Regions from separate parts of the Paenibacillus sp. J31P190 genome, predicted to be linked through region 1. Evidence: riboswitches for the same ligand, from Rfam matches in the RefSeq annotation. Region 1 holds a riboswitch; each other region holds the start of a gene.
The links. A riboswitch is a leader RNA that binds a small molecule or an ion and turns the genes downstream of it on or off. The one in region 1 is predicted to bind cobalamin.

Region 1 (4,609 bases):
CGTTGACAGCAGCTCCTCCATATAGGAAATTAAGTACCATTTGAGGCGTTACTTCCGCTGGATATGCACTAATCCCTTCTTCACATACGCCGTGATCTCCGGCCATTACGATGACCGCTTTTTTATCAAAAACCGGCATCATTTCGCCCGTAATTCCGGCAACCTGACGCGCAATATCTTCCAGTTTCCCTAGACTTCCTTGCGGTTTCGTCAATTGATTCAAATGCTCATTCGCTTGGTTCACCACATCTTGATGAACAGGCTTAATGCTATCTATAATCGCTTGCAACTTTTCCATGACTGTGTCCTCCGATAGCTCAACTATTTTCCTGGCTGTAATAAAATTTGCGGCGCATCGTTAACAGGGTGCTGCAGGACAATCGGTTCAGTTCCATAAACTTCGCTGATTAATCTGCTGGTAATGATTTCATCAGGTGTTCCTATCGCTGCAAGCTCGCCATTATGTACAACCATTAATCGCGTGCAGTACTGCGCAGCCAAATTCAAGTCATGCAGGACAGCCACAACCGTCAACTCGGATTCTCTCTGCCATTCCTTAATGTAGTCCATCATCTGTACTTGATATCCGATATCCAGGAACGTAGTTGGTTCATCCAGCACAAGCAGCCTTGGCTGCTGCGCCATCACTTTAGCAAGCGCGACACGCTGCCGTTCACCGCCGCTGAGGCGCTCGATTGTTCGATCAATCAGCGGTTCTAAGTGCAGCTTCCGAACAATCCCATCAATTAAACCTTCCGCATCAGCCGACTCCTCACCAAGCCAATTCTGAAAAGGATATCTGCCCATTTCCACCACTTCACGGACCGTAAAGCCTACTGGAGGCAAAGCATCCTGCTGGAGGACAGCAAGCCATCTAGCCAGCTCTTTCCGTGAGTAAGAAGATACTAATCGGCCATCGAGGTCAACACTTCCGTTTTTAACAGGATCAATCCCTGATATTAGACGGAGTAGCGTTGACTTACCGCTACCGTTTGGCCCAATAATGCCAAAAAATTCACCTTGCTTGATCTCAAAGCTGATGTTCTCCAGCACTTGTTGTTCCCGAAAGCTTTGGGAAAGGTGCTCCACTTTAATCATCTTGATCAACCTCTTAACGTTTTCTTATCCTTGTGGAGCAAATAAGCAAAAAATGGCGCACCCAGAAATGCCGTGATGACCCCAAGTGGAATTTCGGTTGGACTCAGCAGGGTTCGGGCAAGAGTATCTGCCCAGAGGACATAAATGCCGCCACCAATTGCGGACAATGGAATAATCAACCGATAATCCGGACCTACTAATAGTCGCACTAAATGCGGCACGATGAGCCCGACAAAGCCGATTACACCTGCAACGGATACCGCAGCGGCAGTAAGGAATGTAGCTACAATAAGTACAATCAGCTTCGTACGCTCTACATTAACACCGAGATGTGACGCCTGTCGCTCACCCAAAGCTAGTAAATTTAACGACCTTGCATAGCTAAGGAGCACGACAAAACCGATAATTAAATAGGGTGCAATAATATATGTGTACGACCAACCGCGCATGGCCAAGCTGCCCATTAGCCAAAAAATAATTTCATTAATGACTTGTTTAGAAATAGAAACCATGAATGATACGATTGCCCCTAGAAATGCCTGCATGACCACGCCTGATAAAATAAGCGTCTCCATCTTCAGCTTCCCTTCGATCTGGGCCAGCTTTAGAACCAGAAATAAAGAAATAAGTCCCGTTACGAAGGCAACAATAGGGATCGACCATTGCCCAAACCACGCCACTTCCAGTCCAAAATAGATTAAAAATGCGGCTCCTACAGAAGCCCCCGAGGATACACCGAGTGCATAAGGATCCGCAAGCGGATTGCGCAGCACACCTTGAAAAGCTGCTCCTGCGATTGAGAGTGAGGCCCCTACAAGAATCCCTAGTAATACACGGGGAAATCGTACTTTATTGATGATTTGTTCCGACGATTGCGGCCAAGTGGCATGGATATGATCTCCCAGCCAAGGGATATGCTTGGCGAGAATACTGGCGATTTGCAGTACAGGTAGATTAGCGGTGCCCAGCGACAAGCTCGCCACAATAGAAAGAAGAAGGAGTATAACCCCTACTCCTCCCCATAGCATTAATTTTCTTTTCATTTTATTTCACCAGTTCGGGATAAATGCCTTTCGCCATTTCAAGCAGTCCATCGGTCATTCTTGGACCGGGACGACTGAGCATGTTCTGGTCGAGGCCAATCACCTGCTTGTTCTTCACAGCATCAATCGCATCCCAACCGCTCCGTGTACGGATAATTTCATCTAGTGGTTTCTTGCTCTTACTATCGACTACCCCATTGGCAAACAGAATCACACTTGGGTTTTGTTGAATAATTTTCTCTTCACTTATTTGATACCAGCCTTTACCGTCACCTGCAACGTTAATCCCGCCAGCAAGCTTGATCAATTCATCCATGTATTCGCCACTGCCCACTGTCCATCCCGGGGCAAATTCAATGTATACCTTTTTCTTGTTCTCTTGCTTGACGTCTTTCACCGCATTGACAACCTTTTGACGGTCCGCTTTCATCTTAGCAACCACTTTTTCCGCTTGCTCCTGATGATCTGTAATCAATCCGTAGGTTTGAATGTTAGCAATGGCATCATCCAAGGTTTTCGGCTCCACTTTAAACACGTTAATATTCAAAGCACGCAGATTTTCTACCGTATCGGATTTCATTGAAACCCCAGTAAACACAACATTTGCGTTAGATGCGATCACTGCTTCTTGGTTAGGTTTTGTTATGCTGCCAAGCTTTGGTTTTGTTTTAGCCGCTTCTGGATAATCATCATAATCAGATACACCAACAATATTAGCCTCAAGCCCAATCGCAAAAAGAGCTTCAGTTTCCGCCGGGGACACGGATGCAATACGCTCAGGCGCTTTATCAAATGTAAACTCCTTGCCCGTAGCATCCTTTATTTTCAATGGATAAACCGTCTTTTTGGCTGCTGTTGATGGTGACGTCGTTGCAGCAGGAGCTTTCGTCCCCTCTCCGCCAAGCTTAGACGGATTAGAGATCTCCGTTTCCTTTTTACCGCAAGCTGCGAGACTGATTGCTGTTACTAAAGCTACTGTAAGAATAAATGCTTTTTTTACTGAATTCCTTTTCATCTTGTAAAACCCTCTCTCTAAACAATTTATGTCGATTGACCCTAACAAAAAAGCCCCTTTGTTCTCGAAGGAACAAAGGGGACGATAAATCGCGGCGCTCAGCAACCCTGGGATTGCTTCCTGATTTAACGCGATCCTTTTCCTCGAAGGATGTCGTAAACGGCACCATGGGCAGGTATCCTGACTCTCCTGGCAACTCATGCCTGGATTACAGTGGCGGGACCGCGCCGGACTTCAACCGGCTTCCCTTTTAAGTGGCAACCTCTTCATAATGAGCTTACCAGCACCTATGGCTGCATATTTTACTATCAATCTATTTGTCGATTATAGACTTCTTGTTACTTTTGTGCAATTACTTTGAGCACTTGCTTCGACTCATTCAGCTTCGGAGCATTTTGAGGAATGAAAGCCACCAAGCCTTTCCCTTCAAAACCTTGCTCTTTCATCCATTTGTTTCCTGCAAGCGGAATACCATATAGATGCTTTTCAGCAGGCTTGCCCTCTTCAGCTATTTGAATAACGCCATCCGGATAATCTTCCGGTTTGATCGTATCATCCAAAGAAACGAAACCAGCTTGATTACTTAGTGATTTGAATTGGTCTTCGGCAAGAATGAAGATGCCGTTGCCTCCTGCGGCCAATTCCACAATCATTTTTTCCAGAGAGAATATAGGCGATGTATTGACTTTGACTGTAGGAACCTCGCCCACCTTGGATTTCAAACCACTCTCCAGCTTGTCCCCCGCTTCACTTGGAAAACCATTAGAACCCATAATAAATATAGATACATCCGGCTTTGGCCCGCCGCAACCCGTAAGCATTACCATAAGCCCCACCATCATAACCAACAGCCATTTCACTTTCATGTTGTGAGCGTACCTCCGTTTGTTATCTGAATCTATCGATAGTCGCGAGAAAAGTCGGTTTTCACCGACTTTTTTTCCCATTATGCATATATTCATTTATTTTTTGGTCTAGGATTGTGCTCAATTCAACAACGGAATCAGATGTCATTTCTTTCCCATCAAAAACCATTTGTTCTAACTTGCGTCGCAGAGAATGAATCTCTTCTTCTAATAAGGTAAGGGAGTTTTGCTTCTTCGCACGCTTGGTCAACCAACGTTGTCCGAAATCTTGTTCACGAATTTGAAAATGTTTTTGATAGGTTGATAGTTGATATTCCAAAAAAGCCATGCTCATCCCTCCTTACTATAAGAATACCAGTTTTCATCAATAATGAACATATTTATTTACGTTATTCTTTACAATTTCCTCATAAAATTCCCAATTCTCTCTAATGCTTCATTTAGTTGAGAAACACTATAGGCATACGAACAACGTAAGAAGCCTTCTCCACCTAAACCAAACACATCTCCAGGCACGGCAGCAACCTTTGACTCAAATAATAGCCGCTGAGCAAACTCTTCTGAAGTTAATCCTGTTGCAACAATAC
Region 2 (4,609 bases), on a different contig from region 1:
TTTTTTTCCCTCGGGGATGCGGAGCTTTAATTTGTTTAAAGCCATGTTCTGTGAAGCCGGATAGCTGAAACTCACTTCTAAGGTTTCTAGAATCGTGCTCATCGGATACTCCTCCAATTCCAACGCAGCCAAATTTCGAGCAGCAGTAAGAGCGTGATCCCTACATAACTTTCCAATTTATATCGAAAAGGTATAGGGTTAGCTCGGTAGGGGGCCATGTGAATGTCATCCGTAAAACCTCGGGAGACAAGGCCATTTGACAATGATTTATACCGCTGCATCGTTTTGATAAACATTTGAACAATAATAATGGCTGTATCCTTTAGTCTATTTCGGAAACCTGTCTGACCGCCTCTAGATTGCTGAGCTACATACATGTTATTGGCAATTTCAAATAGGATGAACAGAAATCGATACATAATAAGCATAATTTCTAGAACCAGCTTGGGGACACGAACTTTTTGTAAAACTTGCAGCAATTCGGAAAAAGGTGTACTGAACATAATAAAGGACACGCAGCTTAGGCTCGCTATAATACGAACGAATAATTTGCCAATTAGCAAAAGACCTGTTGAAGTAACGGACAACTTCCATTCGATAAATGTAAATGCCGCCACCTCATGGATATCAGGCAAGGCTTCTTGCAAAGGACGGATCTCTACGACTAATGCGGGTACACTACCTACAAAAAATAGGCATGCAGCACCGATGACAGTTACATAATATTTAATTGGAACGCGAGCATAGCCTACTGTCCATAGGGCCATCCAAATCGCTATAATTACCTGCACCGCCGGGTGCGTTAAATAAGAAAACAGCAGCATAGTGACTGCAAAACCGCACTTCCACATCGGTGATAGGGGGCGTAAGTTATTTTTATAGGAGAGAGAATCGATCAATTTCATCATTGGTTTTTGGATTTAGACGCTTTCCCTTTGAAAAAGCCAAAGGCAAACCCGATGAAGCCAGCCCCGATGGCAGCTTGTAAGGCGAACAGCATACTTTCCGTCTCAGCTGGGAGCTCGAATAATGAAGAGAACCATGGCGTATAGGAAGGCTCAATACTTTGGATTAATTGTTCAGCGGCATCATCAGATCCACCAAATTCGCCTTTTGCGAAAATAAGGGGTAAGACTGCCAATAATACAACGGCAATTAACATCAGGGTGTTCATAGTACGAGTTTTCATAGCTCAGAAGCTCCTTTCATTTTATGTTGTAGAATGGATAGCTCTTTTGGGCTGTAAGATTGTAACCAATTCCATATTAATACGGTTAAAATACCTTCACTAATGGCAAGAGGAATTTGTGTAATGGCAAAAATACCGCCGAATTTCAAAAAGGATGCTATAAATCCACCTTGTTCAGCTGGGAATGCAAGAGCTAATTGGACAGAAGTAACAATGTATGTGGATAAGTCGGCAAGAGCAGCTGCCAAAAATATCGACCATTTTTGTTTGCCGGTTGTTTTCATCATGGACTTATATATGAAGTAACCAACTATTGGACCGGAGAGGGCCATGGAGAAAGCATTTGCCCCGAGTGTAGTAAGTCCTCCATGAGCAAGTAAAACCGCTTGAAATAACAAAACAATCGATCCTAGGACGCTCATAGGGAGCGGTCCGAACATTACGGCTCCTAAACCTGTACCTGTTGGGTGAGAGCTGCTTCCGGTTACAGAAGGGATCTTCAATGCCGACAGTACGAAGGTGAATGCGCCAGCAAGGCCAAGCATAATTTTGAGCTCTGGATGTTCTTTCGTAATTTTGATAAGCGCTCTAACACCTAGAAAGAAGAACGGAAGGAAGGCTGCCCACCAAAATATAGCCCAACCTACAGGGAGAAATCCTTCCATAATGTGCATGCCGTAGACGGTTTGCGGTTCATTAATGAATAGATAGAGGGCTAACCCTATAACCACTAGTAAGAAGCTAGTTATCTTGGTCTTTTGTGTCTTTGTTTGCATGTTTTTTAATTCCTCCTAATTTAAAGTTTGAGTACGAACAAAAAAGACCAATCCTGATGGATTGGCCGTGGGTACGTACGAATAAACGACAACTATAAGCTAGATGTCGAAAGACTTGACGTACACCGCTCCTTTCCGCGAAGGTTTCTGGGTGCATAAATGAAGGTAGGTCTCCTGGCTCTCGGATCATTGTATTCTTTCAGCCTTCCCTGAATTTTCATCAAGTGACATGATAGAAAGAAACTCCCCGAATACAGTGGCGGGACCGCTCGGGATTTGCACCCGATTCCCTGTTACCCCTTGCTTGCTACGCAAAGGCACCTCATTTATTCGAAAAAATATGTAATTGAAAAGAGTATAACACAATATGAAAGATTCGTAGCATAGCGAAATTTTATTTTTTAGCAAATGTAGATAAACAAAAAAAGGATCGCGATTTCTCGCGATCCTTTGCCGTGCATGAACGTCCCAGGAGGGATTCGAACCCCCGACCGCACGCTTAGAAGGCGTGTGCTCTATCCAGCTGAGCTACTGAGACATAGACCTCTTCTTACCTTGCGGATGTGATCCGTTTAGCGAAGCAAGAGTTATATTATCATATAGTTTAAAGTGAAGTCAACCCTATTTTATATATTTATTTTGCAATCACTTGGACAATCAAGTAAACTGTCACCAGCGAGAAGATTTCTGAGGTGATCATCATAACAGACCCATCCATCAATAACTTAATTCTTTTTCCGAAAACAGAGCAATATTACGAAGAGGAACTTACTCGGTTCCTAAAAACAGAGCAGTATAGTGATGCGCTCCAATTGCTAACCTTTCTACTGCAATTTCCGACAGTAGACCAACACAAAACTGAACAATGGGAAGCTCTGAGGAATTGGCTGTATACCATGTATCCAGAAACCATGTTTCCTATTACGTCTCCATTGGAAGATGATCCAGAAGAAGAAACGGATCTATTACGGCAGTACATACAAGATAAGACGGCCGATGATGGCGCCTTTGCGCTTAAACTTCTGGATATGCTAAGAGAAGGTACGTTGGAGCAGCAAGTCAATTCCCTTGAACAATTGGCGTTCATTGATCAATCTGACGTGAGCGACCGTGTAAAAGAGTGGCTATGTGAGAAGCCGCGGCACCCTCACATTCAGTTTAAAGCTTTGCAGGCGCTTAAACAGATGGGTGAGCGAGGATTTATTGAGTTTCCTAAGAATGGGGAAAAGATCCTTGTCGAGATCGAAGAGACACCGCTGTGCCCGGAGGATTTTCCATCACGCATTCGTGATATGATTCGCAGAGTCGGGGACATTAGTGAAATAAGCCAACCTGATTTTGTCTATTTTGCCAAGCAGACCTGGCAGGAATTTCTAGCCTATGCTTATGGGACATCGATCTATACCGATCTTCAGAAAGCGGAAGAAGGCGCTGTTGATGTGTGGGCATCTGCACTTCATGCGATTCTTCAAGAGAAATTGTTTGGCTCGGTGAATCGTGAAGAATTACTAGATAATTACGGGATTGTTGATTCCATGAAGCTTCAGTGGAAGCGAGCTAACCTTGTGCTGCAAGCGTTTGTGAAGCAGTTTAATCCGGACCCATCATAAGGCAAGAAAGGCTGCCTTGAAATGAAAATCTTATATGGTATAATAGAATGGTTGTAATGAGCGTAACGTGAAAATATGTCATCGTACATTTTTGGAGGGGAAAGCATAAAATGAAAGCAAGTTGGGAAAAAATAGAGAAGAACGTAGGCGTTCTTGAAGTGGAAGTTGGCGCAGAGCGCGTAGCAGATGCTTTGGATAAAGCATTTAAAAAGGTATCCGCGAAAGTGAATGTTCCAGGATTCCGTAAAGGGAAAGTACCTCGTTCTATCTTTGAAGCTAAATTTGGTGTAGAAAGCTTGTATCAAGATGCTTTAGATATCATTTTGCCTGAAGTTTATGTGGAAGCGATTGAAGAAGTTAAAATCGAGCCTGTTGATCGTCCTGAAGTAGACGTTGAGCAATTCGGCAAAGGACAAGTACTGAAGTTCAAAGCTAAAGTAACTGTTAAGCCTGAAGTAACTCTTGGCGAATACAAAGGTATCGAAGTTGAAGCGGTAAGCGCAGAAGTTACGGATGATGAATTGACTGAAGAGCTTACACGTTTGCAACAACGTCATGCTGAATTGGTTGTACTTGAAGAAGGACAAGCAGCAAATGGTGACGTCGTTGTCCTTGATTTCGAAGGATTCGTTGATGGAGAAGCGTTCGAAGGCGGTAAAGCGGAGAAATACTCCCTTGAGCTTGGTTCCAACTCCTTCATTCCAGGTTTCGAAGAGCAACTCGTAGGTCTTGGTAAAGGCGAAGAGAAAGAAGTTAACGTTAGCTTCCCTGAAAACTACCACTCCGAAGATTTGAAAGGCAAAGCAGCTGTGTTTAAAGTGAAAATTCACGACATTAAACGCAAAAACTTGCCAGAGCTTGATGATGAGTTTGCTAAAGATGTGAGCGAGTACGATACACTTGTAGAGTACAAAGAAGAACTGAAAAAACGTCTTCAAGAGCGCAAAGAAAAAGATTCAGAAGCTGCTCTGGAAACAGCTGTTGTTGAAAAAGCTGCAGCAAATGCTGAAGTTGAAATTCCAGCTTCCATGGTA
Region 3 (4,609 bases), on a different contig from region 1:
AGTAGCCTTAGCCGGTGTGCTTGTGCTTGAACCGAAGCTGCTGCTTCTGGATGAACCTACGGCCTATCTGGATCGCATATCGGAACAACAGCTTGTCGAGGAACTTGACCGTATACATAGTCGCGGAATCACGTTAGTCATGGCCACACATGATATGAACCTAGCCTACTCATGGGCTGATTGGATTCTCGTGATGGATCAAGGACAGTGCGTCATGGAAGGAACGCCAGATGACATATTCAAAGATAGCAAGGCTATTATTGGTCTTGGTCTTGATAGGCCCATGCTGCTAGATCTGTGGGAAGCATTGCCCGAAGCTAATCGTCAGGGAATCTCAGCACCTAAGAATGTGAGTGATTTTAAAACATTATTACAAAAGGTCTATTTATAATTATCATTAACGAATATAAATAGAGTTAAAAAGAGGCTGTCCCAACTGTGATTAGAGGGACAGCCTCTTCATGTATACATACATCCATCTATCAATGGTAGGCTCTCTCGTTCCGCTGATTCAATTTTTAGCTCTTTCACTACGAGAGCTTGCCGAGCCGACAGAGTCTGAGAAGCTGAAAATCGACTTCTCAGTAGGCCATCCTGCGTGTCCGCCCAGAATAAGCGCGGAAAACGCGCTTATTCTGGAGCGTCCGAACCAATAAGCGCGAAAACCGCACTTTCAGTGAGAGCTCGACGAGCCGACAGAGTCTGAGAAGTCGGAAATTGACTTCTCAGTAGGCCATCCTGGGGCTGTCTCAAAAGTGTTCGCATGATTGAGAACGTCCCGAATTTTACGCAAAGGAACCTCCAATTCCACTAGCACAGTGGGAGATGGAGGTTCTTTATAGCCGATTTGGCATGTGAAACATATCCATATCTATCTCGAGTACAAACCTAGACTGCGGCTGGGTCATTTAAAATATCTACATTGCGATAGAAATGAATAGGCAAGTTAGGTGTGCTAATTCCTTCTAACTATCGAGGTATCTCGTGAGATAAGACCACAGATCGTGCTAATGTTCTGCAAAAGCATGACATTCTGGGCGCATTAGCGATCAATAAGCAAACATAGCTTGCTTAAGTATCCATAACAAGAGCTATTCGAACAAATAAGCAGCTTAAGTTGCCCTATTGTCCGTATCGAACCGCGTTAAACGGGTCCCCAAGCGCAGACTTGGGGGGGATGGATTCACTCCCGAGTATGGAAAATGGGGCTGTCTCAAAAGTATTCGCAATGATAGAGAACGTCCCAAATATTACACAAAAGAACCTCCAATTCCACTAGTACAGTGCGAGATGGAGCTTCATTTATTTATGAAATTCGACTCTTAGTGGGTGCTCAAAAATCATAAATTGGCTTTTGAGACAGTCCCTTATTCTGGAGCGTCCGAATAGGTAAGGGGTACGCTTTGCTTACCCCTTACCTGAAACCTATTAATTCTGACCAAAAAGGACCTCCACCTATTGGCAGAAGTCCTTATGGTTGCGTACTTTAAGGTAGAAATCCCAAAAGGTTTATAAACCTTTTGGGATAGCCCCCTTTACAACTATCATTATCTGGTTATTGATTTTGAACGCGACTAATGCCCTTATTTCCTTTTCCGGTTGGCACAAAGCGTTCCTCAAAGCTATAAATCATATGTTCTTGGAGTGGTTTACCCTCCAGTAAATGCTCTCGAACAAGCCTTCTCCCAGTCTCTGGTGTCATTTCCTTGTACCAAATCCCTTGCGGATACACCGTAACAACACCTGCATCCTGACAGCGGCCATTACATCTAGTCCGAGTGGTATGTATAAGATGCTCGGCTCCGTGCTTCGAAATTTCATCTCGAATGGCTAGCGTTGTTTCATCTCCTGAATTTTTCAGGCAAGATCCCCCGTTACAGATAAGTACATGATGTTGGACTGTTGATAGATCCCACGTACTCATAAGAACACCTCCCTATCTCCCGTAGGTATATAAACTGTGCTGCTGAAATAGGCAGGTCTCCTGGCTTCAGGATCTTCATCAAACGTCAGCCTTCCCAATCGGTCGATCAGTGGCATAGAGACGTTGACTCCTCTGTTACAGTGGCGGGACCGCGTCGGCTTCTAACCGATCTTCCCTTTTAAGCTTACTCTCGCTTGGAAAGCGGATTGTAAGCACCTATTTCGAATTGAAATTGTTCGAGCTTATGCAAATCTTTTAAACTCAATCATCATACCTCATAAGTCTATCTATATACAAGGAAAAAGCCCCCAACAAATGGTAGGGACTTCATCGAAGCTGTATTTACGATTTCAAATCACTCGTTTAAACGGAAGGACGATTCGGTTGGTGATGTCCAGGCTCTGTTGAATCTAGATTCGACTGAATGCGAGAAGATTGCTTCGAATGATCGATTGTGCTCTGTATCCTTTGATCCATACTTTTACTTTTCTTTTTGCTCATGTTGGGAATCCTCCTATGAGTTGAAATAATGATCACTTGATTAGTATGGTGAGATACAACCTCAAATATGCTGTATATAATACCCATAACGGACGAAGGCAAATCGATAATAAAAGCAAAAGCCTGTAAGGAAATCTCCCTACAGGCTCTTGATGGTGCCATTAGACTTTAGTGCTTCTTGTGCGGCAAATTACTGCCTGGCTGACCGTCACCTTGGGTCCTGAAATTCTTCGCGGCTTTCCTCTGCTTGTCGTGCAGCTTGCTAATGAAATGACTATCCATGAGCATTCGCCTCCTGAAGAAAGAATGGCACTACCTCTTTAGAATGTCACACAAGCTCTAAATTTAAACGCATGGCAAGATTAAGAATCGCGCCTCTTGCTTCTGCATCTGTTTTGACTTTTTCGTAGAGTTCCTCAAAATTAGTGCGGTTTTGAATAAATTCCGGCTCTGTTTTAATAGCCGTTTGTGTCCAGTTAATCAAGACATTCTCCGCTTGGGTAAGTTCGTTGTAAGCACGGTGCAAGCCGACACGCTCAATAATTTCTTCCATTTCTGCTTGCCCTACTTCTTTACCTTCTTCTTTTAATTCCGCAATTCGTTTATCCGCTTGGTTACTGATTTGCAAAAAATGTTCTCTTGAGGCCAAATAATCAATTTGTGCTTTAGAGTGTTTCTTTTTCATTGTCATCACCTTTGTCCTTTAGTAAGTAAGAATTGGGTTTATTGTATCAGGCCTGTCAACAAAACACAAAATCCGTCCGGTTGACTGCGCCCATCCACTTCTGGACAGACATTATCTACCTTCAGTTTGCATACCTTTTATCATCATGCTCTCTTTATAAAGAAAGGAAGGAACGTCTATGTGCGGAATAACGGGTTGGATAGATTGGCGGAAAGACTTGACCGGGTACCCGTCCATTCTAGAAAATATGACGGAAACGCTCCATTTGCGTGGACCTGATGCTTCTGGTACATGGATTTCACAGCATTGTGCCCTCGGCCATCGACGTCTTAGTGTAATGGATCCGGAAAACGGCGCTCAGCCCATGGTACGGAAACAAGGAGACTACACGTATACGATCGTATATAATGGCGAACTCTATAACGCCCCTGAACTCAAAAAGGAGCTCGAACTTCGTGGACATCATTTCCGCACAACCTGTGATACAGAGGTGCTGCTCGTTGCCTTTATTGAGTGGGGTAGAGCTTGTGTAGATCGACTGAATGGTATTTTCGCTTTCGCGGCCTGGAATGATCAAGAACAATCCCTCTATTTGGTCAGAGACCGGCTTGGCGTAAAGCCGCTTTTTTATTCTCATCAAAATAGTGTGCTTCTATTCGGCTCTGAGCCGAAAGCCATACTCGCGCACCCCGACTTTGAAGCAGAGGTTGGTGCTGAAGGCTTGGCCGAAATTTTCGCAGTAGGTCCGGCTCGCACACCGGGTCATGGCATTTATCGCAACATGTCAGAGCTCAAACCAGGACAATGCGCTGTATTTGACCGCAATGGCTTATCCATCCGTACGTACTGGAAGCTCGAAAGCCACCAGCACTCCGACGATATCGCTGCTACGGCATTGCAAGTTCAACAACTGCTTAGAGACACATCCCAGCGTCAACTTGTGTCTGATGTACCTATTTGTACCCTTCTATCGGGTGGTCTGGATTCTAGTGCACTTACTGCACTTGCCTCTGCTCATTACAAGGAAAGCGGGCAAGGCGCTCTGCATACTTTTTCCGTTGATTACAAAGATAATGACAAGCATTTTAAAGCCAACATATTTCAGCCAAATTCAGATGCACCTTGGATTAAACGGATGACAGAGCATCTAGGAACCGAGCATCACTATATTGAATTCGACACACCCGAGCTTGTGGAATCTCTGAAAACAGCCGTATTTGCCCGCGATACCCCAGGGATGGCTGATGTTGATGGGTCTCTTTATTTATTTTGCCGTGAGATCAAAAAAGAAGCGACGGTTGCCATTTCCGGCGAAGCAGCTGACGAAATATTCGGTGGATACCCTTGGTTCCACAACGATGAAGCTTTGGCAGCAAATACGTTCCCTTGGTCTTTAAAACTTAACAATCGCGTCGACCTGCTGGCTCCGGATCTTGTTGATTGGATCAAACCAGTCGAGTATGTCAATAATCGATACCAGCAAGCGCTCAGCGAAGTGC

Region 2: it holds a riboswitch for cobalamin, as region 1 does, so the genes downstream of both, AC58U0_RS12950 (energy-coupling factor ABC transporter permease) here and AC58U0_RS20705 (ABC transporter substrate-binding protein) in region 1, are expected to answer to the same signal.
Region 3: it holds a riboswitch for cobalamin, as region 1 does, so the genes downstream of both, AC58U0_RS12975 ((2Fe-2S) ferredoxin domain-containing protein) here and AC58U0_RS20705 (ABC transporter substrate-binding protein) in region 1, are expected to answer to the same signal.

The regions. Positions count from the first base shown of each region.
Region 1 covers NZ_JCAUAS010000012.1:11,792-16,400, reverse strand. Annotated here, with positions in the region: gene cobT (nicotinate-nucleotide--dimethylbenzimidazole phosphoribosyltransferase) at 1-298, opposite strand, end outside; gene AC58U0_RS20715 (ABC transporter ATP-binding protein) at 322-1,098, opposite strand; gene AC58U0_RS20710 (FecCD family ABC transporter permease) at 1,104-2,141, opposite strand; gene AC58U0_RS20705 (ABC transporter substrate-binding protein) at 2,143-3,156, opposite strand; cobalamin riboswitch at 3,310-3,462, opposite strand; gene AC58U0_RS20700 (hypothetical protein) at 3,495-4,022, opposite strand; gene AC58U0_RS20695 (aspartyl-phosphate phosphatase Spo0E family protein) at 4,084-4,350, opposite strand; gene AC58U0_RS20690 (aminotransferase class I/II-fold pyridoxal phosphate-dependent enzyme) at 4,419-4,609, opposite strand, start outside.
Region 2 covers NZ_JCAUAS010000005.1:296,085-300,693, reverse strand. Annotated here, with positions in the region: gene AC58U0_RS12965 (energy-coupling factor ABC transporter ATP-binding protein) at 1-102, opposite strand, end outside; gene cbiQ (cobalt ECF transporter T component CbiQ) at 99-908, opposite strand; gene AC58U0_RS12955 (energy-coupling factor ABC transporter substrate-binding protein) at 905-1,189, opposite strand; gene AC58U0_RS12950 (energy-coupling factor ABC transporter permease) at 1,186-1,965, opposite strand; cobalamin riboswitch at 2,112-2,305, opposite strand; tRNA gene AC58U0_RS12945 (tRNA-Arg) at 2,430-2,503, opposite strand; gene AC58U0_RS12940 (hypothetical protein) at 2,658-3,575, shown strand; gene tig (trigger factor) at 3,686-4,609, shown strand, end outside.
Region 3 covers NZ_JCAUAS010000005.1:301,038-305,646, forward strand. Annotated here, with positions in the region: gene AC58U0_RS12965 (energy-coupling factor ABC transporter ATP-binding protein) at 1-391, shown strand, start outside; gene AC58U0_RS12970 (hypothetical protein) at 462-656, shown strand; gene AC58U0_RS12975 ((2Fe-2S) ferredoxin domain-containing protein) at 1,556-1,924, opposite strand; cobalamin riboswitch at 1,958-2,159, opposite strand; gene AC58U0_RS12980 (hypothetical protein) at 2,288-2,425, opposite strand; gene AC58U0_RS12985 (DUF4023 family protein) at 2,594-2,707, opposite strand; gene AC58U0_RS12990 (hypothetical protein) at 2,754-3,110, opposite strand; gene asnB (asparagine synthase (glutamine-hydrolyzing)) at 3,289-4,609, shown strand, end outside.